DNA from 3 places in the Paenibacillus salivarius genome. Region 3 is predicted to be linked to each of the others. Evidence: riboswitches for the same ligand, from Rfam matches in the RefSeq annotation. Region 3 holds a riboswitch; each other region holds the start of a gene.
The links. Region 3 has a riboswitch for cyclic di-AMP ahead of ACSFXJ_RS20890 (TrkH family potassium uptake protein). Riboswitches for the same ligand answer to the same signal wherever they lie in the genome.
Positions count from the first base shown of each region.

Region 1: linked by a shared signal. The riboswitch ahead of ACSFXJ_RS00140 (G5 domain-containing protein) and the one ahead of ACSFXJ_RS20890 (TrkH family potassium uptake protein) in region 3 are both predicted to bind cyclic di-AMP.
Region 2: linked by a shared signal. The riboswitch ahead of ACSFXJ_RS00525 (C40 family peptidase) and the one ahead of ACSFXJ_RS20890 (TrkH family potassium uptake protein) in region 3 are both predicted to bind cyclic di-AMP.

Region 1 is NZ_CP195592.1:26,877-37,110, forward strand. Features, by position in the region: gene ACSFXJ_RS00130 (HD domain-containing protein) at 1-998, shown strand, start outside; gene ACSFXJ_RS00135 (TatD family hydrolase) at 1,015-1,785, shown strand; cyclic di-AMP (ydaO/yuaA leader) riboswitch at 1,976-2,187, shown strand; gene ACSFXJ_RS00140 (G5 domain-containing protein) at 2,448-3,584, shown strand; gene tnpA (IS200/IS605 family transposase) at 3,819-4,292, shown strand; gene rnmV (ribonuclease M5) at 4,477-5,037, shown strand; gene rsmA (16S rRNA (adenine(1518)-N(6)/adenine(1519)-N(6))-dimethyltransferase RsmA) at 5,040-5,930, shown strand; gene yabG (sporulation peptidase YabG) at 6,028-6,924, shown strand; gene veg (biofilm formation stimulator Veg) at 7,069-7,344, shown strand; gene ACSFXJ_RS00170 (protein sspF) at 7,509-7,691, shown strand; gene ispE (4-(cytidine 5'-diphospho)-2-C-methyl-D-erythritol kinase) at 7,850-8,704, shown strand; gene purR (pur operon repressor) at 8,767-9,597, shown strand; gene spoVG (septation regulator SpoVG) at 9,791-10,075, shown strand; gene glmU (bifunctional UDP-N-acetylglucosamine diphosphorylase/glucosamine-1-phosphate N-acetyltransferase GlmU) at 10,198-10,234, shown strand, end outside.
Region 2 is NZ_CP195592.1:103,695-113,928, forward strand. Features, by position in the region: gene ACSFXJ_RS00505 (4a-hydroxytetrahydrobiopterin dehydratase) at 54-353, shown strand; gene ACSFXJ_RS00510 (c-type cytochrome) at 422-784, opposite strand; gene ACSFXJ_RS00515 (GNAT family N-acetyltransferase) at 937-1,437, opposite strand; gene ACSFXJ_RS00520 (C40 family peptidase) at 1,793-2,239, opposite strand; cyclic di-AMP (ydaO/yuaA leader) riboswitch at 2,244-2,402, opposite strand; gene ACSFXJ_RS00525 (C40 family peptidase) at 2,559-3,050, opposite strand; cyclic di-AMP (ydaO/yuaA leader) riboswitch at 3,053-3,185, opposite strand; gene ACSFXJ_RS00530 (hypothetical protein) at 3,372-4,202, opposite strand; gene ACSFXJ_RS00535 (M1 family metallopeptidase) at 4,248-6,248, opposite strand; gene ACSFXJ_RS00540 (YwhD family protein) at 6,353-6,883, shown strand; gene ACSFXJ_RS00545 (copper amine oxidase N-terminal domain-containing protein) at 7,210-8,364, opposite strand; gene ACSFXJ_RS00550 (heavy metal translocating P-type ATPase) at 8,429-10,234, opposite strand, start outside.
Region 3 is NZ_CP195592.1:4,518,646-4,528,879, forward strand. Features, by position in the region: gene ACSFXJ_RS20890 (TrkH family potassium uptake protein) at 1-1,184, opposite strand, end outside; cyclic di-AMP (ydaO/yuaA leader) riboswitch at 1,259-1,419, opposite strand; gene ACSFXJ_RS20895 (CPBP family intramembrane glutamic endopeptidase) at 1,706-3,427, shown strand; gene uvrC (excinuclease ABC subunit UvrC) at 3,396-5,309, opposite strand; gene trxA (thioredoxin) at 5,415-5,732, opposite strand; gene ACSFXJ_RS20910 (YqzM family protein) at 5,924-6,079, shown strand; gene dnaI (primosomal protein DnaI) at 6,213-7,166, opposite strand; gene ACSFXJ_RS20920 (DnaD domain protein) at 7,178-8,701, opposite strand; gene ACSFXJ_RS20925 (anti-repressor SinI family protein) at 8,918-9,082, opposite strand; gene ACSFXJ_RS20930 (hypothetical protein) at 9,625-10,234, shown strand, end outside.

The DNA.
Region 1 (10,234 bases), 1.2 Mb from region 3:
TGCTTCACGATCTGGGGCACGGTCCGTTTTCGCATTCGATCGAGCAGGCATTTCAAATGCATCATGAAGACTGGACCTGCAAAATATTGCTGGGTGACACGGAGGTCGGTACGGTCCTTCGCCAGGTAAGCCCCGACTTTCCCGAAAAGGTGGCCGCCGTCATCCGCAAGGATTACGAGCACCCGATTGTCGTAAACCTTGTTTCCAGTCCGCTCGACGCCGATCGGATGGATTATTTGCTGCGTGACGCCTATTTCACCGGGGTCAATTACGGGACGATCGACATGGACCGAATTTTGAGAATGCTGCGTCCGTTCCAGGGAAGAATTGTCGTAAAGGAATCAGGCATGCATGCGGTGGAAGACTACCTGATGTCCAGGTATCAGATGTACTGGCAGATCTATTTTCACCCGGTAACCCGCAGCTCGGAAATTATTTTGCGGCAAATTTTCCGGCGGGCCAAGGAGCTTTACGCCGAAGGCCATTCATTCGCCTTCCTGCCGGACCCGCTACCGGGCCTATTTCGGGGCAACTTGACGGTCAGGGATTATCAGCTGCTCGACGAGGCGTTGGTGCAGACCGCATTTATGCAATGGCGTAAAGAACCGGATGAATTACTGAGCGATCTGTGCGGCCGGTTTTTAGACAGAAAACTGTATAAATATGTAGAAACGGATGCAATCGACCTGGAAACGATTGACGAGATTCGCCATGCTTTTAAGGCGGCGGGGCTCCATCCGGATTACGATCTGGAAATTGATTTTCCGACCGATCTGCCTTATGATGTGTTTCGTCCGGACGGCGAATCCCGGGACAAGCAGATTCTGCTGCTCGACCGGCAGGAACGGCTTCGGGAAATTTCCGAAGTTTCCGACATCGTGCGCTCGATCAGCGGGCTGCACCGGGGAAGATTTCATTTGTACTTTCCGGATAATAAATTGGCGGCTTTCAAAGACCGTTTACCGAAGGAAATCGCTAAACTATTCGATTTGTCATAGCTAGGGAGGATGCATAATGGAGTTATTCGATACACATACGCATATGGATGCGGCGCAATTTGACGGCGATCGGGAGGAAGCGCTTCAGCGTGCGCTGGATCAAGGGGTAACGCGGATGATCAATATCGGTTTTAACCGTGAGACTATCCCGACTACGATGAAGCTCGCGGAATCTTATGATTTTATATATGCCGCTGTCGGCTGGCATCCGCAGGACGCCATTACAATGAAAGAAGAGGATTTGGACTGGATTGCCGAACTTGCCAAGCATGAGAAAGTTGTCGCGATTGGCGAAATCGGACTTGATTATTATTGGGATACGTCCCCGAAAGACGTGCAACATGAAGTGTTCCGCAAACAAATCCGTCTGGCGCGGGAGCTCAAAATGCCGATTTGCATCCATAACCGCGATGCGCATGAAGACGTAGTACGCATTCTCCGTGAAGAGAAGGCCGATGAAATCGGCGGGGTTATGCACTCTTACTCGGGGAGTTGGGAAATTGCCAAAATGTGTCTGGATTTGGGATTTCATTTGTCGTTTGGCGGACCGATTACGTTTAAAAATGCAAAACAACCGAAAGAGGTCTTGGCGAAGACTCCGCTTGACCGTTTGCTGATCGAAACGGACGCCCCATATTTAACACCTCATCCATTTCGTGGAAAGAGAAACGAGACCGGACATGTCCGGTTGGTTGCCGAAGCCGCGGCTGAATTAAAAGGGATTTCCGTGGAGGAACTGGCAGAAATTACAACCAGGAATGCGCTGGAACGATTTGGAATTCGGTGAAATCGGGAGGAAAACCGATGAAAAAAGGAGCAAACGAGAAAGATTAATGCATTTTAACCAACTGAACCGAGTTTATTACATTTTTTTAACCATTTATTAAAATAAACGTTCTTGATTGATCCTTTACAACCTGCATCGAAACAGGATAGAATCTTTTCAGTAATCATTTTGGAGGATTACATGGTTCCATGAACCAGTCTCGCTGAATCTCCGGCAAACGGAGAACGGGGGAACCAAATGCAGCCGGCAGGCATAATGGCCAATCGGTTTGTGGTTGATTTCTTCTTGGGTCATTGGGGTGAATTCGAGGTCATTGCGCCATGAGCGAATGAACTGAGAAAGGGCGGGTCTCTCGCGTCCTAACCCGACAGCTAACCTCGTAAGCGTACAATGAGAGGGCAAACTCGTGCATCCTATTACATCAGGACGATCCGGAAGCCACGAAAGAGAGCCTCTTACTCTTTCTTTAGGCTTCTTTTGTTTTGAATAAACGTAGTAGGGTCATCATACTGTTGTATACAGGAGGTGACAATGCCGAGAAGACTGGGGCAGGATGCGAAGTACGGGTCACGAAGAACGTATTTCGTAAAAATGAAATGTAGTCACGTCAAATTCAAGCTAAATCGTTCTAGACGGCGGGACTATGAAGGAGGACGGAAGAAATGGGCATTTTCCGCAAATTGGAGACCCATGAATCACGCTCATCCAGCATGTCTTACGCAATGCGGTGGAAACAAGAACATTTACGTCAAGCAGCGGTTGTAGGCTTGTTAGCCATCGCGGTAGTTCTCATCATCCTGATTTGGGTTTACGGGCAAAGCAGCAAGAAAGTTCATCTGGTGGTCGACGGGGAGAGCCAAACGATCGAAACCCGCCAATCGCTGGTCAATGAAGTATTGGACGAACAGTCCATCGTACTGAACCGGGGGGACGAAGTGTCGCGTCCGCTCGACAGTAATCTTGAAGACGGTGACCGGATCGTCATTGAGCGTGCGGTTCCGGTTCAAGTCAGCGTAGACGGTAAGACAACCATCCATTACACGACAGAAGACAGCATTCGGAAGACCATCGAGGAACTCGGGATTACGTTGAACCAGGACGACAAAGTTACTCCTGCGCTGGACAGCAAAGTGAGTGAAAATCTGGACATCAAGATCGTACGAGTGACCAAACAAACGGTACAGTCCAAAGAAAATGTGCCATTTTCCGTGGTAAAGACTTCTGACGAGTCGTTGCTAAAAGGTAAAACCAAAGTGGTTTCCGAAGGCAGCGAGGGTGTTGTCGTGCATAATATCGAAAAAGTTTATGAAGACGGAGTCTTCGTGTCCAAGCGTTGGCTTGGCAAAGAGGTCGAGAAGGAGGCCTCGCCGAAAGTGGTCGCCGTAGGCACGAAGAAACCGACAGCCGTTGCAGCCGCAAGCATTTCCCGTACTGGAGATTCGGTGAATATCAGCGGACTGACGACGAAAGGCGGCGTCTCGTTTAAATATAAAAAAGTACTTAAAAACGTGACCTTAACCGCATACTCCTCGGAGGAAGACGGAATCGGCACGCGTACCGCCTCCGGCACCCGCGTGACGGAAGGCCGGACGATCGCTGTCGACAAAAGCGTCGTTCCTTTGGGATGGTGGGTCTATATTGAGGGCATCGGCTTCCGTAAAGCGGAGGACACCGGCGGTGCCATCAAAGGCAATAAAATAGACGTTTATTACGATTCCCTGAAATCGGCGGAGAACTTCGGCCGTAAGAAAGGGCGGACCGTATATGTCATCGGACCGACCAAACCGGAGCTCAACTAACCGCCGCGTTTACTTTGGGCAGGGAATGATATAATATTAGGATGATGAATAAGACACGGATAAGAAGAGGAGAATTCCTCTTCTTTTTGTTGCGGCTTTAGCCAGTTGAGCTCGCGAAGCGTGCGAAACAAAAAACCACCCGCTATGCGGGTGGAGGGATCAAGGGTTTGACCAACAAGACCATTCCAATAAAATTGAGATGTTCAGGCTCAATAATGAAAGGAATGGTCTTAGATGGCAAACAAGAGCTATAGTCTAGCTCACACGAAGTGGATGTGCAAATACCACATTGTGTTCACCCCGAAGTATAGACGGAAAGAAATTTATAATCAAGTGAGAAAAGACTTGATCGAGATTTTCAAGCGTTTGTGTAAATACAAGGGAGTGGAGATAATAGAGGGCCACATGATGCCGGATCATGTACATATGTTAGTAGCAATTCCCCCAAAAATCTCAGTATCATCATTTATGGGATATCTGAAGGGAAAAAGCTCGTTGATGATATTCGAGAAACACGCGAGCTTAAAGTATAAGTATGGGAATCGGAAATTTTGGGCGGAAGGATATTACGTCAGTACTGTTGGCTTAAATGAGGCCACCGTCGCAAAATATATACGTGAGCAAGAAGCACATGATCAAGCAATTGATAAACTGAGCGTGAAAGAGTATGAAGATCCCTTCAGCAGGAACAGCAGCAAGAAGAAGTAAACCAGTTTAACTGGTAAGTGAAAGTGACAAATAACACTGAGCCTGAACAATTTTATTGTCAGGCTAGCGTCTTTAGGCGCAGTTTGGCAACAGGGGGTTATACCCCAAGAGCAAACCACCCGTTGGACGGGTGGTTATGATTGTAATTATGACTTTAATAAATGTTGGGAAGGTTGAGAAGTGCATGATCAAAGAGGTCATTGTGGTGGAAGGCCGGGACGATACCGTCGCGGTGAAGCGGGCGGTGGAAGCCGACACCATTGAGACCGGCGGTTCGGCGATTAACGAGACGACGCTGCGGAAAATTGAGCTGGCGATGGAGCGGCGCGGGGTGATTATTTTCACGGATCCCGATCATGCCGGGGAGCGGATCCGTAAAATCGTGGCCCAGCGCGTGCCGGGCTGCAAGCACGCTTTCCTGCGTGAGGCCGACGCCACCAAGGGCGACGATATCGGCGTCGAGAATGCGTCGCCAAAGGCGATTCGCGAGGCGCTTTCCCGCGTCCGCAGCGAGGCCGTCCCTGGAGCGGAAGAAGACCTCAGGCAAGTGGAGTGGGAAGACTTGCTGGAAGCCGGACTGATCGTGCACGAGGATGCGGCAGCCCGCCGGCGTTTTATGGGCGAACGGCTCGGAATCGGATATTGCAACGGCAAGCAGTTTTACAAGCGCCTTGGGATTTTCCGGATTAGCCGCGCGGAATTTTGCGACGCACTGGCCCAACTCAAGAATGAAAGGGGCGAATAACTGTGGAAGTAAGAGAAGATGTGTCTACGCCGCGCCGGACGAAGGAAATTATCGAGAGGCACGGTTTTTCGTTTAAAAAGAGCCTTGGCCAAAACTTTCTGATCGACCAGAACATTCTGGCCAAGATCGTCGGAGCGGCCGGGTTGGACAAGTCCAAGGGGGCGCTGGAGATCGGTCCGGGGATCGGCGCATTGACGGAGAAACTGGCCCGGGAAGCGGGGCGCGTAGCCGCCGTCGAAATCGACCAGCGACTGCTGCCGATCCTGGAGGAAGTGTTGGCTCCCCATCCGCATGTAAAAGTCATTCATGGCGATGTCCTGAAGCTTGATCTTCATGCTTTGTTTGCGTCCGAATTCGCGGAATGCAGCTCGGTCAGCGTCGTGGCCAATCTGCCATACTATGTGACGACCCCGATTCTGATGAATCTGCTGGAGGCCGGGTTACCTCTGGAAAATATCGTCGTGATGATTCAAAAAGAGGTCGCCGAACGGATGGCCGCGGCCCCCGGCGGGAAAGACTATGGAAGCTTGAGTATCGCGGTTCAGTACTATAGTGAACCGGAGCTTGTTTGCACTGTACCCCACAGTGTCTTTATTCCGCAACCGAACGTGGAGTCCGCGGTTATTCGCCTGAAGGTACGTAAGACGCCTCCGGTGGACGTCGAGGATGAATCCTTTTTCTTCGAAGTGGTCCAAGCCTCCTTTGCCCAACGGCGAAAAACGATTGCCAACAACCTCAAAACCCGTTTCTTCCCGGGAGAGGGCCGGGAACGGCTGGAATCGTTGCTTGCCGAAGCGGGCATAGCTCCGTCGCGGCGCGCGGAGACGCTGAGCCTGCAGGAATTCGCGGGCCTTAGCAATACGTTTTTTAAAGCCGGTTTAAAAAAGATATAAGCTTTTTGATTTGCCTCGTGATCAAAAGATGACTTTTTGAATTACCTCTCGGAACCAATCCCTGGGTTCGCCCATAGGATGGGTTGAGGTGATTGATTTGACGAATTTGGGTGACTTGGTCGTCCGCAAATCGTACGGTGGGGATGTGACTTTTCGGGTCGAGAACATCGTACGGGAGCAGGCCATCATAAAAGGAACGGAATTTCGTTTGCTGGCGGACGCTCCTTTGACCGACCTGATGAAGGTAAGTCCGAGCGCTACGGGCGAAAAAACGCAGCGGGCGCGGATCAAGGCTACCGAATCGCTGGAACGGCTGCATAAGGACCGGCAAGAGCTGACGGAGCGAAGCCATTCCGTTTTGGGACGGGAGTGGTATACCGCCGGAGAGCCTTCGTTTTTCGAGGTACCGGGAAAGGTGCTCCATTTGGACGGAGACGAGCGGTATTTGAAAAAGAGCCTTAGCCTGTACGAAAAACTGCGCGTCCCGGCACAGGGATATTACGTCACCGAGTCGCAGATGGCCGGCGCGCTATACCGCTTGCTGCCGAGTATTCAGCCCGATGTGGTCGTGATAACCGGCCATGATGGAGTTCTGAAAAATCGGCCGACGGCGGATCTTTATAATTTATCGAGCTATAAAAACTCCAAGCACTTTGTCGAGGCGATTCAGGCCGCACGCAGGTATGAACGCAATTTTGACGCTTTGACCATCGTGGCCGGGGCATGCCAGTCGCATTTTGAGGCGCTGCTCCAGGCGGGGGCCAACTTTGCAAGCTCGCCGGCACGTGTACTCATCCATGCGTTGGATCCGGTATATATCGCCGCCAAGGCCGCTCTGACGCCCATTCGCGAAACGATCCATATTACCGACATACTGAGCCATACCATCAGCGGAACGCAGGGCGTGGGTGGAATCGAGACGCGGGGAAGTTACCGGATTGGACTGCCGAAGCTTGTAGATCTGTCCGCCTTGAAGGTTGTCCCTTCCATGTAATTTCAGAAAAAGGCCGTTTGCCGAAAGTGTCGAAAAAAAATCGTTGACAACCTTTTTTTCATGCTGATATAATTATTTATTTCAACTTGACAAGCGACTCCCTTTCTTGTTATAATGGACAAAGAAGGAAGGTGGTCACAGGCAATGGCTAAAAATGCGCTGAATGAAATAAAACACAGTCTCGAGGCTCACGTTGGACAAAAGATTACACTGCGAGCTAATGGAGGTCGACGTAAGACCGTCGAACGCACCGGTGTATTGGAGGAGACCTATCCTTCGGTCTTTATCGTGAAGCTGGATGAAGATCAGCAAACTTTCAAACGTGTGTCTTACAGTTATGCCGATATTCTCACCGAATCCGTTGAAGTCATGGTTTGTGGCGATAACAATGAAATGCGGTTGTCGTATAATAAACCTTGAATTACATGATGATTGAAGCAACCGGCCCTCGCGCGTCAGCGCAGGGTCGGTTTTTTGTATGTACGCACCCGGTGGACATGATTCCACTGCCGAATGAAGGCACGCGAAAGGGCACATACTACAGACGTTATTTTAATCTATCGCTTCCTAAGGAGGAATGGTACATGTCGCGCAGAAGGCGAAGCATCATGTCCGAAGACTTGAAGGTTGAACTGGCGAAGGATCTCGGATTTTACGATACCGTCCGTGAAGAAGGATGGGGCGGGATTAAGGCCAAGGATGCGGGCAATATGGTGAAAAGAGCAATCGAGCTTGCCGAGCGGGCCGCGTCCAGGAAAGAGCCTTAGTTTGAAGCAAGGTAGATGCGACGGGCTTCCCAATCGGGAGGCCCGTTTGTTTTTGCTGTCTTCCGTGCATAGACGAAAAGCTTAGTTTTTTTTATAATATGTTAAGTCTGGTTTTGTACGGTGATGGAATTTACGGAAATGGAAAGTGGGTGAGCGTCTTGAAAATTTACGAAAAAGCGCCGGCGAAAATTAACCTGATGCTTGACGTCTTACATAAACGGCCGGATGGCTACCATGAAGTGGAAATGATCATGACGATGGTGGATTTGGCCGACCGGTTGGAAATGAGCGCTCTCCCCAGGGATACGATCATTATATCGAGCCAGGCGGGCTATATTCCGCTTGACGAAAAGAACTTAGCCTTTCAGGCCGCCAAGCTGATTAAAGAGCGTTATGACGTCCGCAGCGGCGTATATATACATTTGGACAAGAAGATACCGGTTGCCGCGGGGCTTGCCGGAGGGAGCAGCGATGCGGCAGCTACGCTTCGCGGATTAAACCGGTTATGGAAGCTCGGCATTCCCGAGAAGGAATTGATGGAGCTCGGCGCCGAGCTTGGCTCGGACGTTCCATTTTGCGTAACGGGGGGAACGGCGCTGGCCACCGCACGGGGGGAAAAGCTGACTCCACTAAAAAATCCGCCTCAATGCTGGGTGATTCTCGCCAAGCTGCCGATCAATGTATCGACCGCGGATGTTTACGGACGACTGAAGAGTCAAGAAATTACGAATCATCCTTCCGCAACCCGCATGCAGGAAGCCATCGAGCAGGGTTCGTTCGCCGGGATCTGCGCGGAGCTCGGGAATGTGCTCGAAGGGGTTACCTTACAGCTATACCCCGAGGTGGCTCATCTGAAAGAAACGATGATTCGGCTTGGCGCCGACGGCGTACTTATGTCGGGCAGCGGGCCGACCGTGTTCGGTTTGGTTTCCAAAGAGTCGAAGGTCCCGCGGATTTATAACGGGCTGAGGGGCTTTTGCAAAGAAGTCTATGCCGTAAGACTGCTTACTTGAACAGAGACGTACATCAATGGTATATTCTCTATAAAATATTCGGATTTAGCGAGGGGTACTTCGTGAAAAAATTGAAAAGAAGCGCTCGATTGGTGGATATGACGCAATATTTGTTATCCCGCCCCCATCAATTGATCCCGCTTACCACGTTTGCGGAACGGTATGAGGCGGCCAAGTCCTCGATTAGCGAAGATTTGGCGATTATTAAAGAAGTGTTTGAGGAAGAAGGCACCGGCGAGTTGCAAACTTTAGCAGGCGCGGCCGGTGGAGTGAAGTATATGCCGATGGTCGGACGGGAACAGGCACTCCACTTTATCCATCAACTATGCGAGAAGCTGTCCGAACCCGATCGTATTTTGCCGGGCGGATATTTGTACATGTCGGACCTTTTGGGCTTGCCGGGGCTGATGAACGAAGCGGGCAAGCTGTTTGCGACCGCCTTCGCGAAACGCGACATCGACTGTGTCATGACGGTGGAGACAAAAGGGATTCCGCTCGCTTACGCAACGGGTGCGGAATTGAACCTGCCGGTCGTGTTGGTCCGCAGAGACCATCAGGTGACGGAAGGTTCGGCGGTGAGCATCAATTATGTTTCAGGCTCGCACAAAAGTTTGCATACGATGACCTTGTCACGCCGGGCGATGAAGCAAAAGTCCAAAGTATTGATCGTGGACGACTTCATGAAGGCGGGCGGTACGATCCGGGGAATGGTGGATCTGCTTGCCGAATTTGATGCCGAAGTGGCAGGAGTAGGCGTTCTGGTCGAGTCGGGGGAAGTGGAGTCGGATGAGCGGTTGCTCCAGGACTATGTCTCTTTGGCTACACTCCGGGCGGTAGATGCCAAGGGCAAGGAAATTTCAGTAGAACCCGGGAATTATTTCTCCAAAAATTAATCTTCCAACAGGATAGAGAGTTTTGTCGATTTTTTGTTGAACAGTCAAGGTTTGCGGCGAATCATGTCGAAAAGCCAGCCAACACAAAAAAATTCCTGATTTTAGGCCATAATGTTCATTAAAAAAAGAGGATTTCCGTTTGCTATGTGGAATATTACACCAAGTCTCTGATGGAAAAAGGTGGTGAACACATATGCAAATTACGGACGTAAGACTCCGCCGAGTCAGCTCTGAAGGCAGAATGAAAGCGATCGCATCCATTACCATCGATAATGAATTTGTTGTTCATGACATTCGCGTTATCGACGGGAACAATGGCATGTTTGTAGCTATGCCGAGCAAGCGTACTCCTGACGGGGAATTCCGGGACATTGCGCATCCGATTTCTTCGGGTACACGCGAGAAGATCCAAGCTGCTGTCCTGGCAGAGTACGAGCGTGCTGCCGAGCAAGAGGAAGTCATTGAAGAAGGGGCTTAAGTCGCAGTTTTGTCTCAACCAATTGGGGTTCGAGAAAAGAGAGCCATACGCATGGCTCTCTTTTCTTTTTCTCCTAAATGAGATATATTCAGTAATGAGTTCAAGAGAAGGAGGCCGGGGCCTTGAAAAGATTTGCGATTGTTCTTGCCGCAGGTCAGG
Region 2 (10,234 bases), 1.2 Mb from region 3:
GTTAGAAGGTAATACGTGAGACCTGGAAGTTTTGAAGAACGGGAGGAAGAAAGATGCCGTTTACACCGCAAGAAGTAGAGGCGCATTTGGAAAAGCTGGAGGGTTGGGAACTTGAGGAGGGCAGGTGGATCACCCGCAAATATACCTTCTCCAACTTTATGAAAGGGATTGCTTTTGTCGATGAAGTGGCTGCCATATCGGAGGCATTTAACCATCACCCTTTTATTACCATTGACCATAAAACCGTGACGCTTCGCTTGACATCTTGGGATGATGGCGGGATAACGGCCGTCGATATAAAGGAAGCCCAGCAGTATAATGAAGCGTTCGAAAAAGCGCGCTCTGCCGGCTAATCATACGTCTGCGGAAAAACGCCCGCCAGGATGCACATGCATCCAGGCGGGCGTTTTGTGTTGAATTTTTATTTCTTTTCTGAAAGCCACATGGCGACGTTGGCGATTTCGTCTTCCTTCAATTTATCCTTGAAAGAAGGCATCATGCCGCCGCCTTTCCCTTTGGTGATAATGCCGTACAACTGATCCGCCGATAGTTCGGAGCCGACTTTATTCAGAGCCGGACCGGCGCCGCCTTGCAATTGATCCCCGTGACAAGTAATGCAATTTGCTTTGACCGTAGCCTCGGCCTGTTCGGCATTTAATGTGATTTCAGGCATTTGCGGTTTCTCTTCCTGGGCCACCTGCTCCCTGCCGGGCAATGTAAACATTAACACAGCTGCGAAGGCGCACGCCACGACCAAAAGTCCGCTCATGATCCACTTCTGCATTTCCATCGTCCCTCCTATGTAAGCTACCCCTTCCATTATAGCGGAACATGCCTGACGATCATAGCTTTTGTGTCAAAAAAAGTAACGATTTACCGTTAGTATATGAAGAAAACATAAAGTTCATGTGCTGTACATCACAGACAAGTGTTTTATTACTCTGTCGGAGCTCCTTTGAACACCATGCAGTAATAAGGTTTGGATATGCCGCCGGGCGTCATTTTTTCGTAAAGATCGGTAATGACAAAGCCCGATTTTTGATATGCCCGGATGGCCCGGGTGTTCCAGGTCAATACCTCCAGGTCGATCACGTCGCGCGGTTTGCGTCTGGCCGCTTCCTCCACAATGGTAAGCACAAAACTTTTACCCAGCCCCCGGCCGCATAAATCAGGCCTCATCCCGATCCCCAGACGGGTTACGCCTTCCATCGGAAAGTACTGGGCGAAGCCGGCCAACTCGCCTTGCTGATCGAGTAAAGAGACGTACTGCTGGGCTCTCAGGGCGGGGTTGCCGAATTCCACGTCAAGCGCCTTCATTTGTTCCCAAGGGAGCCAGCTGTAAATATCGTAGGGAGAATCGTAACGCCACGTGCAAATATCCGCGCCATGGCTTTCTTCCATAGGTACGATTCGGAATGGTGTAATCGAATTTTCCATTATTAGCGCCTCCTTCAACGATAGGGATGCAATCGCGATTGCAGGGTTCATGTTCTTTTTACACTCACTCTAACGGGATTTTTTCGGGTTGTAAAGGTTTTCGCGCGGAAGATTGAATTTTCCTGTTTAGCCTTTCGCGAAAAGGGTAAATCTTGGATATAACGGGGATTGGAGACGGGAGTGAAGAGGACGGAACGGAAACAAAAAAAATTGCCTGACAGGCTTTAAAGAAGAAACCTTTTACTCTGGTCCTTCGTTATATGAGTAGCAACCAAGAAAAAGACCGCGGACGATTCCGGCAAGAATCGCTCGCGGTTACGCAATGCATTTATATTTCGGAAGCATATTTGGAAAATCAGGTTGTGCTGAGAATGCGCTTTGCGCCGACGTACCGGGTTTTATAGTAACTGTTGCTTAACTTGTCTGTCCGAATGCCTTTTGACGACGAGGCATGGGCAAACGTTCCGTCACCAAGGTAAATACCGACGTGGGATACTTTCCCGTTACCCAAGGTATTGAAGAAGACCAGGTCTCCGGCCTTTAATTGGCTTTTGGCCACGGAAATTCCTTTCTTGTATTGATCGGAGGATACGCGAGGCAAAGTAACGCCTAATTTTTTGTATACGTATCTTGTAAAGCCCGAGCAATCAAAACCGTTGATTGTGGTCCCGCCGTATTTATAAGGGGTACCGTATACGGATTTGACGACGTTGTTCAAAGTGGACTCTGCATGTACGTTTCCCGTCCCCATGGTGAACAGGATGGCTAAACTCGTAGCTGCTGCGGCGATAGTCTTTCTCAAGATGTCATACTCCTTCCAAGGCCTGCGAGGTTAGCTTGCGGATTCGGTTGAAGGTTCCCTATGATCCTTAAAAGAGGAAGTTTAAAAAGTCGACTTTCGGATCAATTCACCCCAAAATGGTTCCCCCGTTTCCCGGATGCAGGGAATTCGGCTGTTCTTAGTTGTGTGCATCCAAAACAACGACGACGATCATTACAATACAAATTACAAAATTGTTACCATTTACGCAGACTATTTTAGCAAAACTCGCCTCAAATGGCAAGTTGATGAAAAGACCCGCAGGATTCATCCTAGAATCTCTGCGGGCCAGACGGAACAATTATTCTACTGCATCGTGATCCTGGATGTCGCTCGTAACTTCCTCGTACTTATCGGAACTCATAATGCGTTTAGCGCCAACGTAACGCTCGACGTAATATTTTTCACTCATTTTGCTAATGACGACGCCTTTAGAGGAAGAAGCATGAGCAAATTTTCCGTTACCGACGTAAACGCCGACGTGAGAAACGCCTTTTCCTGAAGTGTTGTAGAACACCAGGTCTCCGGCAATCAATTCATCCTGGGATACTTTCGTGCCCATTTTGTATTGGGCGGCGGATTGGTGCGGCAATTTAATGCCGAGCTTTCCGAACACGTACATCGTGAAGCCGGAGCAGTCAAAGCCGGACGTTGTCGTTCCGCCAGAGACATATTCCGTTCCCAGAGCATTGTCCACGACGGAATCCAGTTTGGAATCCGCGAAAGCGCTGCCAGCTCCGAGGCTAAATAGTAATGCAACACTTACAGCTGTTACGGCTAGTTGTTTCTTCAAGAAAAAGCTCCTTCCAATGCCTACGAGGTTAGCTTAAGGATTCGGTTGAAGGTCCCCTATGACCCCTCTGTTGCGAGATCAATTCACCCAAAGTGGTTCCCCCGTTCCCCAAAAGGGATTCGGCTAGTAGTTTGAGTCTGTAAATGGTAACAAAAATAATTACAAAACTGTTACTTAAATTGTGCTGTTGTTATTGTAACAAAGGTAAGTATATTTTGGCAATGGTTAATTAGCAAGTTTAAGAGGAAAAACGAGCAAAAAGGCCCCCGAAAAACACCCGGAGGCCTTGCTGCGCAAGGGATCGGAAAAAGTGAAGAAAATTTAACTTTTTTGCGTTTTGGTATGCCAAAGCTGGTATTGAGAGGATAAATTCCAAACTTGCAAAAGGCTCCGAATAAAAGGATAGGATTGTTGTAACAAAAGTGCGATCAACCCGGTCCAAATCCAAGAGACGGTGCCGAACAAAAGGAACAAGATGGCCCCGGAAGCGCCGAGAATAAAGGCAATGGCGATACCGGGCAGCAAATGCCTCATACATAAAATCAGGGAAGCCCATATGCCGGTCTTGAACAGGTATCCGAATTTGGCGAACAACAAGACCTGACGGACGATCCAACCATAGGCCGCCCAAGCGAGAACGTAACCCATCAGCGTCAGCATGGGTGCGAGCCTGTCGCCGGAGGGGATCAGGCGCGGAAGCAGGGCAACAAGCTCGGGAACGATCCAAACCGCCGGCAGAGCCAGAAGAGCAAGCTCCAGCAGAAAAAAGAGCGAGACGGGCTTCCAAAATTCCTTCATCCCCCGGAATAAGGTCAACCCGGTTCCCCGGGCGTCCGGAGGAGTGAATCCATACAGGATTCCGGCCTCGAGCAAGGGCGTCAACAGCAAGCGAAGGACGACCATCCCCAGCAACAGCCAGGCATATCGATGGACCGCCGGATTATGAGATAATTCGAATTGGCCTTCGATCAGATAAAGCAGCCGGCTCATTTCCGTGGGGGGCGGGTCCGGGTACCTGGACAGAACGGCAATCACTGCCGAGTGAATCAGCCGGTACAGAAACAGCCCCCAGAGCAGCTGATAAAGAAACAGGATGATGATAGAGGGAAATTGGCTCCTGACAAGCCCCCATCCATTCCGTACATAGGTCATACTTTTCCCTCCTAGAAATGTTATGAGCATGATTTTTCGTGACATCTACCAAATCAAGGTCCCCAGCAGCGCCTCCAGGAGTTTGACGACGCCCAGCGTCGTGCGGGTACCGGTCGTTTCGTCAATTTCGGCCTTGATATAGTTGTTGATATGCTTGTTTTCCAAGACCAGCGTATAATCGGGATCGATCTGAACCCAGTCAAGCGGTTCCTTGTACTGCAGGGTCATCTGGATCCGCTCCCCGTTTCCGTTCCAGTTTTTTTGAATCGTATTCCCATCCTTGAAATGGAACAGGATCGGCACTTTCGCTGCCGTTCCGCCTTGGCGGCTTAGCTGAACGGTGGATTCATAGAGGGGATCGGCACCGTTTTTGCTTTCTATCTGAGCAACGCTGACTCGGTCTACCGAGTAATCGGTCATTTTGCCGCCATATACGTACTGATTGAAGTAAGACTTCCAGCTTCGGCCCGACACCTGCTCCACGACCCGCTGGAAATCGGCAGTAGTCGGATGCCTGAAGCGGTATTTTTGGCTATAGGTATATAGAATTCGTTTCATGGTCTTGGAGCCGACCTGGCGTTCGATATCCATCAGGACAAGCTTGCCGCGATAATAGGCGTTTTTCGCATACGTGTCGCCGGAGCCGTATTTCCAGGCCGGTTGGGTCAAGGAAGCCGGCGAAGAGATGAGCGCGGCCTGAACGGGAAGATTCGAGGCGATGCCGAATTCCTGTTCCATTAACTTGTCTTCGGCATAGGACGTAAAGGCTTCATCCAGCCAGGCTTCTTCGAATTCATTGCTGGCGATCATTCCGTAAAAGAACTGATGCCCGATCTCATGTATAACCGTCCGTTCCAGCTCGTCGTATCCCGGGGCTTCGCTGGTGGCCCCGAACGATGTGACCAGGGTTGGATATTCCATGCCTCCGGCGCCGTTCCCGTTTCCCGGCGGGACGACGACGGAAAGCGTCGAGTATGGATATTTGCCGTACCATTTGCTGAAATTGGCAAGGGCCACCTTGGCGGCATAAAAATAACGCTCTTTCAAATCTTTATGGGCAGGGTCCAGATAAAGCTTGATTCGGACGCCCGGCACTTCGGTCGAGGAGAAGGGCTCCTCCGCATAAATGAAATCGGGCGAGGCCGACCATGCAAAGTCATGAACGTCGTCGGCATAGAACTGGACCGTTTTCCGCCCGTCTTTGCGGGCCGCCGGTTTCGTCTGGAATCCGGTAGCGGCAACGGTATAGGATTCGGGAACATCGATATTGACGCTATAAATGCCGAAATCGGAATAAAATTCGGAGTTCCCGTGATATTGGTGCAAGTTCCAGCCTTCCGTTTTCCGGCCCCGCGTCCCGACGGGTTCATATACGCTCACTTTCGGGAACCATTGTCCGGCCATCACAAAGTCTCCGGCAGTACCCATGCGGGCGAATATTTTCGGCAGTTTTACCGTAAACTTGATCTTCAGCGTGACGCTTTCTCCGCCGCCGACGGTGACCGGCAAGCGGACCTTGGCCAAAGTCCGGTCATGGGAGTTCCCGTCATCCGGTTGGACGTACTGCAGGCGGTGAAGCAAGGATATACCGTCCGTTGTCCGGATCTCCGTCAATTCCATGGACCCCCATCCGTCCTTTGGCATCGCGTCGTTTCTAAGCTTGCCGCCGGATTCTTTCATGAACGTCGTGTTCGCCGAAGCGAAGGCGTTGGGGTATAGATGCAGATATAACTCATTGACGGCCTTTTTTCCGGGATGAGTCCAGGTCAGGGTTTCCGTGGCGGTCAGCGTCCCCTCGTTCTCATTTAACTTGACCTGGATGTGATACTCGCTGACCCGGTTGCTGAGAATTTCCGCTGTCGGCTGCTGGATGCTTTCGGCCTGGGGAAGAGCCGGTTCGTTCAGGGCGACTTCCTTGGGCTTGACCTTATTCGGAGCAAAGGAGGCCTGGCTTGAAGGATTCGTGCTCAGGGTGTAAAATACGGTGCCGGCGATGAGGCACAGGGCAAGAAGGGCAATGCCGAAAAAGTAAATACGTCGGGTCATACAATGGATACCTCCCGTTGACAAGCATCTACAGCATGTATATGTTTGCTTTTGGGAGATTATTAGCTAAAATTGAATAAAGAAACTTCCGGCGGGAGGGAACCATGGAGAACAACAATAATCAGTCCAATTCACAAGCCACGGGTAAAAAGATTTTTGCCCTCAATATTATCAGCAACGACGACAAGAGCAAGCACAAAGGCTTCGGGGCCGGTTCGATCGACCTGAACAGCATGTCACCGGTCATTATCGACGGAGATGAAGCTTATATCGATATCGGCGCCATGCATGCAAAAAGCAAGGTAGAGAAGGGCATCAAATTTTCCGTGAACCGGGAAGACGTCCCTAACGGACGCCAGGTATGGATCGTTTGGGTGGCGGTGGACCGCTCTCCGGAGGGGCAATTTTACGGCGGAATGACCGCATGCGAAATGTGGATCGATACCGAAGCACGGCGGGGATGGAAAATTCTTGCCGACCACGTCAACAAAATGGACTACGCATTGAAGCGGCGGATCATTTTGGAGGGCCTGTCGGCGGAACAAAAGAATGCGCTGAAAAAGCTGCTCATCGACACGAATCAGGAATGGTGGGACCGTTCTTCGGATGAATTGAAGGCGGCGCTTGAATCTTAAATCTTAATGTGGCACAAAGCGAAAACGGTACAGTCGCGTAAGCGAATGTACCGTTTTTTTTAATGGCTCGGGACCTGCCCGGCCGTGCAAGATGACCTGTCTGCTGATTGCAGCAGGTTAATGATGCACTTTTTACAACAATTGGGCGTGGAAGGTAAGGGTGAGTGTGAAAATGCTGTACATTCTGCAACAATTTTTCGGCATGGTCCCCCAACTTACCTCGTTCTGTCCAAAATGCTGTAAATTGTGCAGCTTTGAGCACGTTATACCATTTTTCGGAGGCTAAATGTTGTATAAAATAACAGGATTGTTCGACTCATCGACAATCATTTGGTTAGATCGTACGTTTTCGTTACCGGCTTTGCGCCGGAACCGGCCAACTGCCAGGTAAACTTCAATTGGTTCCCCGAACGGCCGGCATATTTCAACCCGTCATTAATTCCGAGTTCATCGTTCTCGATCCGGTCGATACCGGCCTGATCCAACAAGCTGAGATAGAGCGGGGTCGTTTTACCCGAGCCGCGGTTAACCAGCAGCAGGGTGCCGGCCGCATAGGAACGAATGAGCAGGAAATCGGAATCCAGCGCCTCCAGGCTGTATACATCGTCCGGGCCGCCGTACTTTTCAAGATCCAGCGTTTCAACGACGGTTCCGTCCGGTTTTACAAGTTCCGCGGTTGCGCCGTTGTTCAAGACGATGCTGCCGTCAAACTGGAGGACGTCTCTTTCGAGCGTGACGCTGGAGGGTCCGCCAAAGGACATGCCGGATTGACGAACGACGGCTCCGCCATGCACAAGGGCCCGGTATCGTCCGTTAAAAATATGCGGCTCGCCGTAAACGTTGCTAATGTCGGCTACATAAGAGGAGTCGTCGATTTTTGAAGCGGTCATACCGAGCAGATCGGGATATTTGATTTCCACGGTACCGGTTTTGGAAGGAAGCCGGCCGCTAGGGCCCATATAAAGGACTCCTTGGCTGCGGTTTAGCCAGAACAGCATCCCTTCCGTCTGGGCCAAGGCATACTTGGAGGAGTACACATAACTGATTTCGTGCTTGCTCGTTAAGGAAATCGGAATGCCGAACAATTTGCCGAACAGCGAAGCGGGGACATACGTTACTCCCTGCTTGAGCTGGACCGGAGCCCCAAGGGAAACGGAGGCGCCGTTCGATCCGGTGGCAGTTGAACTGCCGGCCTTCAATTTGGCCGTTTGGGTGACGCCGGTGAGCTCGAGGATTTTCGAGGAATCGTGATAGACGAGATGAAGATCGAACAATGAGGCTGCTTCCCTTAAAGGAACATAGAGCTGACCCGCCTGCTTAAATGCCGGATGTTCGAGATAGGAAGTTACCTTTTGGTTCACGGCTGCCGCCGCGGCTGTCGGCTGCGGGGCAGGAATCAGCATTCCGGCGGTTCCTGCCGTCAATGCGACCGTAAGGCCAATGACTGCGGACTTGATGGTGTTTTTCGGAACGTTCATCATTTGATATCCTCCTTTTCCAAATGTATGAACGCTCCGAGTTCCATGAAAGTTGCGCCGGGGAAAATCAGGCTCCCGCGTTCCGCTCCCCGTCCTTGCCCAGCAGCACGGTCAGCCCCAGCAACGTGACGACGATCGTGGCGCCCATGTCGGACATGACGGCGATCCACAGCGTAAGCCAGCCTGGGATCGTCAGCAGCAGGGCGATCAGCTTGAGCGCCAGGGAGATGCCGATATTCCAGCGGATAATCCGGCTGGCCTGCCGGGCCACGCGAATGGCGCCGGGCAGCTTGCCGAGGTGATCCTGCATGAGGACGATATCGGCGGTTTCCACCGCGGTGTCCGTGCCTTTGCCCATGGCGATGCCGAGCCTGGACGCCGCGAGAGCCGGCGCGTCGTTGATGCCGTCGCCGACCATCGCCACCTTCCAGCGGCGGGACAGCTCGCGGATGCGCCCGGCCTTCTGCTCCGGGAGCAGGCCGGCGTACCAGTCCGTGACGCCGGTCTTGCCGGCGATCGACCGGGCGGCCTCGGCATGATCCCCCGTCAGCATGACGGTGTGGGCAATGCCGCTGCGGTGCAGCCGCGCGATCACGTCCGGGCTCTCCGGACGGATCTCGTCGGCGAGGCCGAACAGGCCGAGCACCCGGTTTTCGGCGGCGGCCAGCACGACCGTGAGGCCGTCCGCCTTCATGCGGGCGAGGTCCTCGCGGACCCGGCCGCGGGCGGCCTGCGGCAGCGAGAGGTGCTCCAGCACCTCTTCGCTGCCGACCCAATACCGCGACCCGCCGAAGGTCGCGGAAAGGCCGACGCCGGGCAGCGTCGTCAGCCCGGCGGGCCGGGGCAAGCCGGCTTTGGCGAGGCCGCCGGCTTCTACGTGCCGCACGATCGCCTCGGCGAGCGGATGCAGGGAACCTGCCTCCATCGCGGCGGCGATGCGGTGAAATTGCTCCGGCGCGTAAACCGCCTCGCGGATGACCGCGGGCCTGCCCAGCGTCAGCGTACCGGTCTTGTCAAAGGCGATCGCATCGATCTTGCCCAGCTGCTCCAGGTGCACGCCGCCTTTGACGAGCACGCCGCTGCGGGCACAGCGGGTCATTCCGCTGACGAGCGCGATCGGCGAGGACAACACGAGCGCGCAAGGGCAGCCGACGATCAGTATCGCCAGCCCTTCATAGAGCCATTTCATCCAAGGCTGTCCGAGCAGCAGCGGCGGAACGAGCACGACGAGGGCGGCGACCCCCATAATGGCGGGAGTATAATACTTGGCGAATTTATCGATAAAAAGCTCCGTCGGCGTTTTGGTATCCTGGGCTTCCTGAACGAGGTGCATAATTTTGGCGAGCGATGAATCTTCATAGGCTTTGTCGATGGTCACTTTCAGCGGCCCTTCGGTATTGACGCTTCCTCCGAATACGGCCGCTCCGGGCTTTTTAGGCACGGGAATCGATTCGCCGGTAATCGCCGCTTCGTTGACGGCGCTATACCCTTCAAGAACGATTCCGTCCGAAGGAATTTTTTCGCCGGGCCGCACGAGTACGATATCCCCTTCCTTTAGCCGCGAAATCGGCACCGTGAATTCCCGGCCTTCCTGGATGAGGATGGCTTGTTTCGGAGCGGCATCCAGCAGCGCCTCCATCGAGCGGCGGGCGCGGTTCATGCCGTATCCCTCCAGCAGCTCGTTCAGGCCGAAGAGGATCGCGACAAGCGTAGCTTCCCTCCATTCGCCGATCAGGGCGGCGCCGACCAGTGCGACGGTCATCAGCGTGTCCATATTAAATTTGAGGCGGAGCAGGTTACGGAGTCCCCGCGTAAAGGTGGAGTATCCGCTTAATACAATAGAAGAAACATGCATCAGAACGATGACTTGGCC
Region 3 (10,234 bases):
AAACCCATCGTGAGTCCCACGGTACCGAAAGCGGAGGTCGTTTCAAATAATATGCTCAGGAAATTTGCATCCTCCGTGGTGGACAATATCATTGCCACCGCAATGACGAGAAACAAGGCAAGCATCGTAATCGTTACCGCCTTGAAGATCCGTTCCTGCACGAGCCGGTACCGGAAAAGCACGAGATCCGACCGCCCCCGAATCATGGAGATTACCGCCCCGATCAGAATCGTAAAGGTCGTCGTCTTGATCCCGCCCCCGGTGGAGCTCGGCGATGCCCCGATAAACATCAGGATGATCATGAAGAACTGGGTCGCTTGTCGGAGAGTGCCGATATCCAGCGTGTTGGCCCCTGCCGTCCGCGGCGTGACCGACTGAAAGAACGAGCTCCATATTTTACCGCTCCAATTCAGCGGCTCCAAGGATTTCGGATTCGTAAACTCAAATACAAAAACCACGACCGCGCCGATCAAAATCAAAGCCGACGTCATCGAAAGCACCACTTTGGAATGCAGCGACAGCTTGCGGCGTTTGCGGAACTCGATCAAATCGGACAGAACGATAAAGCCGATCCCCCCCGATACGATCAGGAACATCGCCACGAAGTTTACGATCGGATCATCGACATAGCCGGTGAGGCTGCGATACTCGCCAAACAAGTCGAAGCCGGCATTATTGAACATCGAGACCCCGTGAAAAATCCCGAAATACACGGCGCGCCCCAACGGCATGTCAAACGCCCAGCGGATGGCGAACAGCAAAGCGGCGCAGCTTTCGATCACCAAGGAATAGATCAGCACCTTTTTGATCAGCCGAACGATCCCTTCCATCGAGCTCTGGTTCATCGCCTCCTGCAGGATCAGCCGGTCCTTCAGCGAAATTTTGCGTTTGAACACAAGCGCGAACAGGGTGGCCATCGTCATGAAGCCGAGACCGCCAACCTGGATAAGCAGCATGATGACGATCTGGCCGAAGACGGAAAAATAGGTTCCCGTATCGACCACAACGAGTCCCGTAACGCATGTCGCCGACGTCGCCGTAAAAAAGGCGTCGATAAACGGAAGCGTCTCGCCGGTCGTGCTTGAAATCGGCAGCATCAGGAGTAGCGACCCCACCAGAATGATTGCCGCAAAGCCCAGTACGAGGATTTGTGGCGGCGAAAATTTGAGCCATTTCGATAACAATACGTTTCACCTCACACTAAAATGGGCCAAAAAAGAACAAAGAAAAAAAGCACTGGAAATCCAATGCTTTTGATTGGTCCCTGCTGCAAAGGCCTACGAGGTTAGCTGACGGATTCGGGCTTGCGCGGCCTGCCCTATTCGTTTGTTCACCAGGCACCTGACCCGTGAAACAAACGAAATTCACCCCTAAAAATCGGTTCCCCCGTTTTCTTTGGAAATTCGGCCATCCTATTTAGTTTCAATTGTTTTCATTTCATTTTCGTCAAATGGATTATAAGCTTTATTCCGCTCCGCCACAAAGGTTTATTAGGTTGAAAAAACCCCATAATAACTTAAATGCGCTGAATCCTGCCGCAAGGTATTCCGTTATCAGAGCCATGCTTGTTTTTGCCGTAGTTATTTCGACTTTTCACGGAAAACCTCTGTTCCCTAGCGAAGTATCCCGCCCTGTGTTATCTTTACTTTGACAAAAGCGTCCAGAAATCATACTGATTCAAAAAAACAAATAAAGGAGTTTTTGCATGCAATCCGAACCAAAACCGCAAGCATGGAGGATGAAAACCGGAACATTATGGGTACTTGCCGCCATCAGCGTAGTGGTATTTATCCTTTGTCAGATCGTCCCTAATTCCGACTCGGAATCTCAGCAGCTTGAGCAATCGACCCAGGTGATAACTACCGATCAAGCCGCCGAGCACGCCCGTCAATTTGCCAAAAATACGCTGGGATTTTCAGGCGCTCTTGAAGATCCGTTGATCACTTACGAGTCCCGGTCCGATCTTTACGGTTATTTGACCCGCGAGGATCTGATGGGGGATTATTTAAAAAAATTCGATAAACAATTTCCTACGGATGTGTTCCAAGTCCGTTTTGATCAGCCGGGGAACGGGCTGGGGGCGCTGACGGTCGATGTACATATGAAATCCGGGGCCGTCGTCGGCTTCGAGGAAAAACAGACAACCGGAAACAGCCTTATCGACCTTCTGGAAGATACGAAAAACGGTACCGGCGCCTTGGAGCCCGCGGAAAGCATGATGAGCTGGGAGGAAAAGATGGATGCGGCGCAACCGTACTTAAAGGCACTCGGTTTTCAAGACGATGTTCAATTTATGGTCGACGAATCGCCGGAGGGGATTTACCTGACGATTACCGATTATGAAATCGGAAAATCTCAGGCGGAGGTTCTGGTCAGCTTTTACGGCGATCGGGTTTCCGGGATCGAGAGCACATTTACGGTTCCGCAAGAATATACCGACTATGTAGACAAACAGACGACCATCGCCAGCTGGCTCACTTATCTGGGCTACGGGTTGCTGACCTTCGTGCTCGGCATTCTTGCCATCGTCTACAGTGCATTGACAAAGGTTCACACGTCGTTCAAACGCGGGATCTTTCTTGCTTCCGTCTATTTCGTCATTTCGATGTTCTTCGCCTTTAATATGCTGCCTTACTTTGAAAAAGAAGGAATCGACCTTCCCGTGCTGATTTTCACGTTCATCGTCCAAGGCATTATTACATTAATTATGGCCGCATCGGTCTATTTCTCTCTGGTCGGCGGAGACGGACTGTGGCGCAAGCAGGGGATCGCATTATGGGCACGCGCCAAAGAGCCGGGCTACGGACGCCATGTTCTGGCTTCGATGGCGGACGGATACGCTTGGGCGCTCATCCTGTTGGGCGTGCAGTCGGTCATTTACCTCGTGCTTGATAACACCATTCAGAGCTGGTCGACCACGGATGCTTCCCAATCGCCGTATAATATGCTTTATCCGCTGTTATTCCCGTTAGCGGCTTGGATGGCCGGGATCGGGGAAGAAGCCGTATACCGGCTGTTCGGCATTCCGATGCTGAAAAAAATGTTCCGGAGTACGTTCGTAGCCTGCGTTATCACGACGTTGATCTGGGCGCTCGGACATACGCTGTACCCGATCTATCCGTTTTACACCCGTCCGGTCGAACTATTGTTCATCGGCCTATTGTTCAGCTACATTTTCCTAAGATACGGCTTTATGGCCGCGATGTTCTCCCACGTCATCTTTGACAGCATTCTGATGTCGCTAAGCTTGATGTTTATGGGCGGAACGGTGAATATTGCCGCAGGGGTGTTCTATATCGTGCTGCCTGCCATCGTTGCCTATGTCATTTACCTGTTTAATCCTCCGGGCAAGGAACGGCCGCCGCTGCAAAGAACGCAAAAAGAGGAGCCGTTGTTCACGACTCCTCATCCTGAAGGGCATCTATAATTTGTTTGGCGAGCTTATCGCCGATGGAAAGAGGCCGGAAGTCTTCGACGGAGGCCTCTTTTATTTTTTTCAGCGATCCGAAATGCTTGAGCAGCGCCTTGCGGCGTTTCTCGCCGATGCCCGGGATCGCGTCCAGACGCGAAGCCACCATCGATTTGCCCCGCTGTTCCCGGTGGAACGAAATCGCAAACCGGTGCACCTCGTCCTGGATGCGCTGAAGCAGGTAGAACTCTTGGCTGTCCCGCGCCAGGCGCACCGGTTCCGGCGGATCGCCCACCATCAGCTGCGCCGTGCGGTGCTTGGCGTCCTTGACGAGCCCGCCGACCGGAATATAGAGGCCGAGCTCGTTTTCAAGCACGTCGATCGCCGCGGAAATTTGGCCCTTGCCGCCGTCGACGATAATCAGGTCCGGCTTCGGAAGGTCCTCCTTCAGCACGCGTTCGTATCTGCGGCGGATGACTTCCCGCATCGTTTCGTAATCGTCCGGACCCTCGACGGTCCGGACTTTGTATTTCCGGTACTCCTTCTTGGCCGGTTTCCCGTCGATAAACACGACCATCGCGGACACGGGATTCGCACCCTGAATGTTGGAGTTATCGAACGCTTCGATCCGCGAAACGGCCGGAAGCCCGATCGCCCGCCCCAAATTTTCGGCGGCCCCGCGCGTCCGCTCCTCATCCCGCTCGATAAGGCGGAACTTCTCTTCCAAAGCGACCTTTGCATTGTCTTCCGCCATTTTGATCATCTGTTTCTTCAACCCGCGTTGCGGCACGAGCGTTTTCACGCCGAGCCATTCGCTCAGCGCGGCCGCTCCGCTTGCCGGGTCCAGCGTTTCGCTTTTTTCGCCGGCTTCGGATTCCAAATGAGCGTCGGATCTTTGATCGGTCTCCGCCGGCTCAGTTTGTGCCCCGTCCTTTTCGGGAAGCAAAATCTCTTTCGGGAGCGCAGGGTTATCGCTGTAATACTGGGTCACATAAGACAAGAAATCGCTGTAGGCATCGCCGTAAAACGGAAACACCGATGCATGCCGCTCGATCATTTTCCCTTGCCGCATGTACAGAATTTGAACGCACATCCAGCCCTTGTCCACGGCGAAACCGAAGACGTCGCGGTCCTTGGCGTCCGAGATCGTAATCTTCTGCTTCTCCATAATCGCATCGATATTGATGATCTGATCCCGAAGTTCCTTGGCCCGCTCAAAATAAAGCTCCTCGGCGGCTTCCTCCATTTTGCGCTGCAGCTCTTTTTTGATTTCTTCATGCCCCCCGTTCAGAAACGAGGATATTTCCTGGGTAATCCGGTCGTATTCGGACTGTTCGACCTCTTTCTCGCACGGCGCAAGGCACTGGCCGATATGGTAATAAAGGCAAACCTCCTTCGGCATGACATTGCATTTGCGCAGCGGATACATCCGGTCAAGGAGCTTCTTGGTCTGTTGGGCCGCATAGGCGTTCGGATAAGGGCCGAAATATTTCGCCTTGTCCTTCAGCAGACGACGCGTCACTTCCAAACGCGGATGCGGCTCGTTCGTAATTTTTATATATGGAAAGGTTTTGTCGTCCTTCAAAAGAACGTTATACCTCGGATAATGCTGTTTGATCAGGTTGCACTCCAAAATGAGCGCCTCCATGTTGCTGCCGGTGACGATATATTCAAAATCCCGGATCTCGGAAACGAGCATTTGGGTTTTGCCGTTATGGCTTCCCGTAAAATAAGACCGGACCCGGTTTTTCAGAATTTTGGCCTTGCCGACGTAAATGATCGCCCCGTCCTTGTTCTTCATCAGATAACAGCCGGGCAAATCGGGCAAGAGCGCCAGCTTGTGCCGGATCGTCTCCATCGCCTTTTCCTGTTCCCGGAGCTCATTTGAACTTGATTCCATGGCTAAAACGCCTCCTCCCCCGCCTGGAATAAGCATCTCGATATACGCAGAAAACGCCCCCGGTCATACCGGAGGCGCAGGCAAACTTTACTTAATACCCGGACCTTATTGATGTTTGGCAATCAGGTTTTTCAGGTTTTCTTTGGAGTTCAACCCTACGAGCTTATCGACAGGCTGGCCGTCCTTGAAGAAAATCAGGGTCGGGATGCTCATCACGCCGAAACGGGAAGCGGACTCCGGATTTTCGTCCACGTTCACTTTCGCAATTTTAACGGCATCGCCAACATCTTGAGACAAATCCTCCAAGATCGGAGCGATCATTTTGCAAGGACCGCACCATGGAGCCCAAAAATCAACGAGAACCAAACCTTGGCCTTCGACTTCATTATTGAAAGTTTGATCGGATACATTTACAATTGCCATTTTACTCTCCTCCTAATTAACAGGCGTGTTGTCAATTATACCACATTTTTTTAGTAAAAGAAAAATCGTAATGAACACGTCTTCTTTACAAATTTCAGGACGATTGGTTATACTAATAATAACCCAAAAACGAACTGTCTATGATGTTTATTATTGACAACGTTTTAATTATGCGAGGAGGCCCTGTCGTCATGGATGCCAACACACATGTGACCGACCCCCGGGAGCATATTAACGAAGAACCGCGCAACGATTTGTTCGACCTGATGAACGGATTCTTCGGCATGCTCACGTTTATGGCAGTTATTTTCTTCGGAATGGTTATCGTTAAATTTATTGCCGGTTAAGAGCGGCGACGCAAAGGGGCTGTCCCGAAGTCATCTTGAATGACCGAAGGACAGCCCTCTTGCATTTGTAAAGACAAAGAGCACTACCGCTATTCCTCGGCAGTGCTCTTTTTCGCATTACTGAAAAAATGGATCAAAACGATCCGCGTTTATTGACGCCGTCCACAAAAACCACGTCCACAAAGGGAGCGATCCGGTTCATGAGCCGCTCGCCTTTATGCCGTTCTTCGCCGTCTTTGCTCGTAAAGCTAAGATGCTTTTCCAGCGCTTTTAATGAATAATTCGACGTATAGAAAGTCGGCTTCCGATTCATGCGGTAATTCAAAATCGAACCCAAAACATGATCCCTTACCCAAGGATTCAAATTCTCCGCTCCAATATCGTCGAAGATCAGCAGGTCGGCCTCTTTCATGATCTCCGTCGTTTCCTTCAGCTTTTGCCCGTCCTGCATCATGGACTTCAGATCCTCCACGAAATCCGGCATATAGACAATCACGCCGGAATGACCTTCCTTGGCCAACTCATGGAGCAAATAGCACATCAGGAACGTTTTACCCGTTCCGAAATGCCCTTCAAGATACAAGCCCTTAGGTTTCAACCCCGTATCCTTTGTTTCATTGATGTACCGGAATACCTGGCTGACGGCAGCTACGCGCGCGCCGTCCTTCGATAATATCTCCACTTCGTCGTATCCCTGCTGAAGCGCCGTTTCATCGACGTAAAAGCTGCGAATCCGCTTCTTGACCGACAGCTCGTGTTCATGGCGAAGCTGCTTCGGACAAGGAACCTGGCGATCCACCAACTGGGGGCCGGCGCTGTTCGTTTCCACGGTCAGCTTGGTGAAGTGCCCGGGAAAATCGTTGGGACAGCTGCTTAATCCGGGACAATTCGCACAGTGGCGGTTGTCATTCACATATTGATACAGCTTGGCCATGCCCCTGCTCAGCTGCTCCTCGCCCAGTTCCGGGTGGCGGATGCACAAATCGCGAACCAGCGGTTCGTTCATTAATCTGGCATTCAGTTCTTCCGAACGACGCCGCAGCTGAGGACTTTTCATTTGTGACAGCAATTCCCCAAGGGATTCCATGCGTTCTCACCTTACCCTTTTTTCTTGCTCGCTTTCATGCGTTCGGCCATTTTCAGAAGCTCGGCAAACTCCTCTTCCGACACGCCCTGATCTCCGCCCGTGCTTTGCACGATCGGGATTTCGGGCTTCGGTTTGGCCGGGCCGCGACCGCCGTAAGTTCTCCCCCGGCCGGAGCCGGATGAAGGCGACTGAGCCTGAGCTTGCGTCTGCACCTTGGACTGGTCACGGATATATTGGACCGCTTTTTCGTAAGTATCGATTTGCTTCATCAGCATGTTGGACGCGATAGCATCCACAAAATTGCGGTTAATCCGCTGCTCTCCCCCGGAAGTAAGCAGGTTCATCAAATAATGGATCAGCACGTTGATGACCTCGCCGGGAAGCTTATAGTTCAGATCGATTTTCGTAAAAATATCCAGCAGATTATCGGGCACGGAGCCCGGGAAAAACGTCTTCAGCAGCCGTGTATACGGCTCGTTGCGAAGCATCATATTGTACTGGTGGATATCGCATTTGTTTTGGAATTGAAGCGGCACCTCGACATAATACTCCATTTGAACGGGAAACTCCTGCAGATGGCTCGCTTCTTTTGCAGCCCCTTCGTCCCTGATGGAAACAACCTTGGCAATCGCGACTTCCCGCCTTTCCTGCCGGCGTTTTCCCTGCCGGAAATGCAGGTTGGCCCTGTGCTGGAGTTCATCGAGCAGCAGCGATCCGCCGGCGTCGAAAACACCGTCTTCATCGAGCAGACGGCATAAATCCTGGACGCCGAGGTCATACTTGCGTGCCACATAATTGACGACGCCCATTCCCTCGGGGTCAAACCTCAGCTTTTCCACAAAGGCACGGTTCACGGACTCCCGCGGAAAGCGGATAATGATATCGGCGTAATTGATCGCATCTTCTTCCTGGGCCAGCTTCACGCCCGGCTGCCTTGCGATCGAAGTTTCGGCGATCGCCTGCTCCAGTTCATAATCGATCGAATGTGTGTTCAGTTGAAAAATCTCGTAAAACGGTACCGATATATTTTCTTTATTATAAGCAGAACTGTATATATCGCCCGGCTCCCCGCTGAAAAAGCGTTCCCGCAACGCCAGAACCGCAAACTTTCCGATCTTGTCGCGGAGCAGCAACGTCAGGTGCTGGGTACGGAAAAATTCAGCCGGCGAAAGCGGAGCTTGAAGTTCGTACTCATACAGATAATCGTCGCTGTCGGGAACGTATAACCGGCTCGTCTGCAGCAAACCGACGGCTTCCAGCTTGGAGGCCTGCTCCATCAGGACGGTCCGCCCCCGCTCGCTCGGTTCCAGGCCCATCGTCAAAAATAGCCCCCGCTGCTGTTCGACCGCCGAGTAACCGACTTGATCGAAAGGAACCTGCTCGGCCAGCAGCCGATATAAGGCGATAGCCAACGCTCCGACCATCGGTTGGTAGATGAAAGCCAGCATTTTATCGTCCACAGGACTGAGAGAGAAGTCGCGGTATACGCAATAACGGTGATTTTCAGTAAAATGCAGCATGTTGTTCATGCGCACGGCTTCATCGCTCCTTCCCCATCACGAATCTTCAGACTTTCTCTATTCTATCATAAATTTCGGGCGACCCGAATCGTTAAAACATTACAAAATGCGCTAAATTCTCCGTCTCTCAGCTTGAGAGACATGCTTTCGTCCCTTTTTCCTATTCTTGCTCGAAAAAAAATAAGAGGCTCTCCCCCTTTCGGAAGCAGCCTCTTTTTCACCTTTGCTCGATCAGGAATTCTCCTGGCCCGCCGCCCAGTTTCCCCTCAAAAACCTGCGGATTTCCTCGATCGGAATTCCCGCTATTTTCGCCATAATTATCAAATCTACCCATTCCGAGTCTATATCCTTGTTGAGTCCCTCATCGATCATAAACTGGGCGGACTTCTCCAACAATAATATCTCCTCCTAGATTTCCTGCTTCGTCCGGGCACAGTCCGGTTTTCCTAGCGTTTTTATTTTATAACCGAGACTTTTGCACCTACTTTGATCCATTATAAAGGAACCTTTTTAAAAAAGTTGTCGTTCCAAGGACAGAACCGGGACGGATTTTAAATCATAACCTGGCGCCTTTTGTTAATCGAATCGCTTTTTTGTCAGTCCGCCATCTTTTTTCCGAAATCCGATTATTCTCAATTGAGAACAAGTTAGAAAACAAGCAAAAGCACAAGAAATTGGAAGGTTTTACGGTGTTTTTGTTCGTTATAAAGAATATTTGGGACTTTTTGCGGTTTTTCATTCCACAGACCGTCTAGTATATTGGATTCAGAATTTCGTTATAAAGAACGTTTCAAAGAACACGACTGTGGCTGCACCTATGGAAAGGGGGAATTTGTCTGCGGAGAACCAGGTCGGGGTGGATACGCAAAAACAGGAGGAAAAAGAAACAGCGGTACGTACTCAGAACCCTTCAATCCAGTCTGGTACTATCCACGCTTGTGTTTTACACTTCGCAGCAGATCGGCACCACTTACGGAGAATTCGTCAGCTATAAAGACAATTTTACCGGGCTTGAGTCATGCCGGATTTTTCCGCAAAACATTGAAAATTTGCTTGCAGACCTTAACAACCGCCTGGAACGAGCTTCTTCTTATAGCGAAAGCTTGCTCCAGATTACCGTAACCGACGCGGCCTATAACGTTCCGGCCGATCTTCCCGCGGCGGAAACCGTGACGGACTCCACGTATGGAACGCCGATATCCGCGCCTTCCGACGTGAGTGTCACGAGCTCGACTTATGGAGGCGGAGGCGAGGCAACCGCGACAAGCTCGACGTACAACGCTTCCGGACAAATCGAGGCGTTATCGGACCGGCTTCAACATATTCAATGGATAAGCACGAATGTCCAGCAAATTTGGAACAGGATATCCGATGAGTTGGCGGCTGCCCGGGAAATTGCCTCCGAACTGGCGCGGTTGCTTGGAACGTCTCATCCCAACTGTGTGGAAATCGGGCAAGTATCGTTGCTGGATGAACTCGTTCTCTTTTCCAACGAGCAAATACTGCTGTCGGATTCCATGAAAACATTCCTCCGGGATGCCCATATCT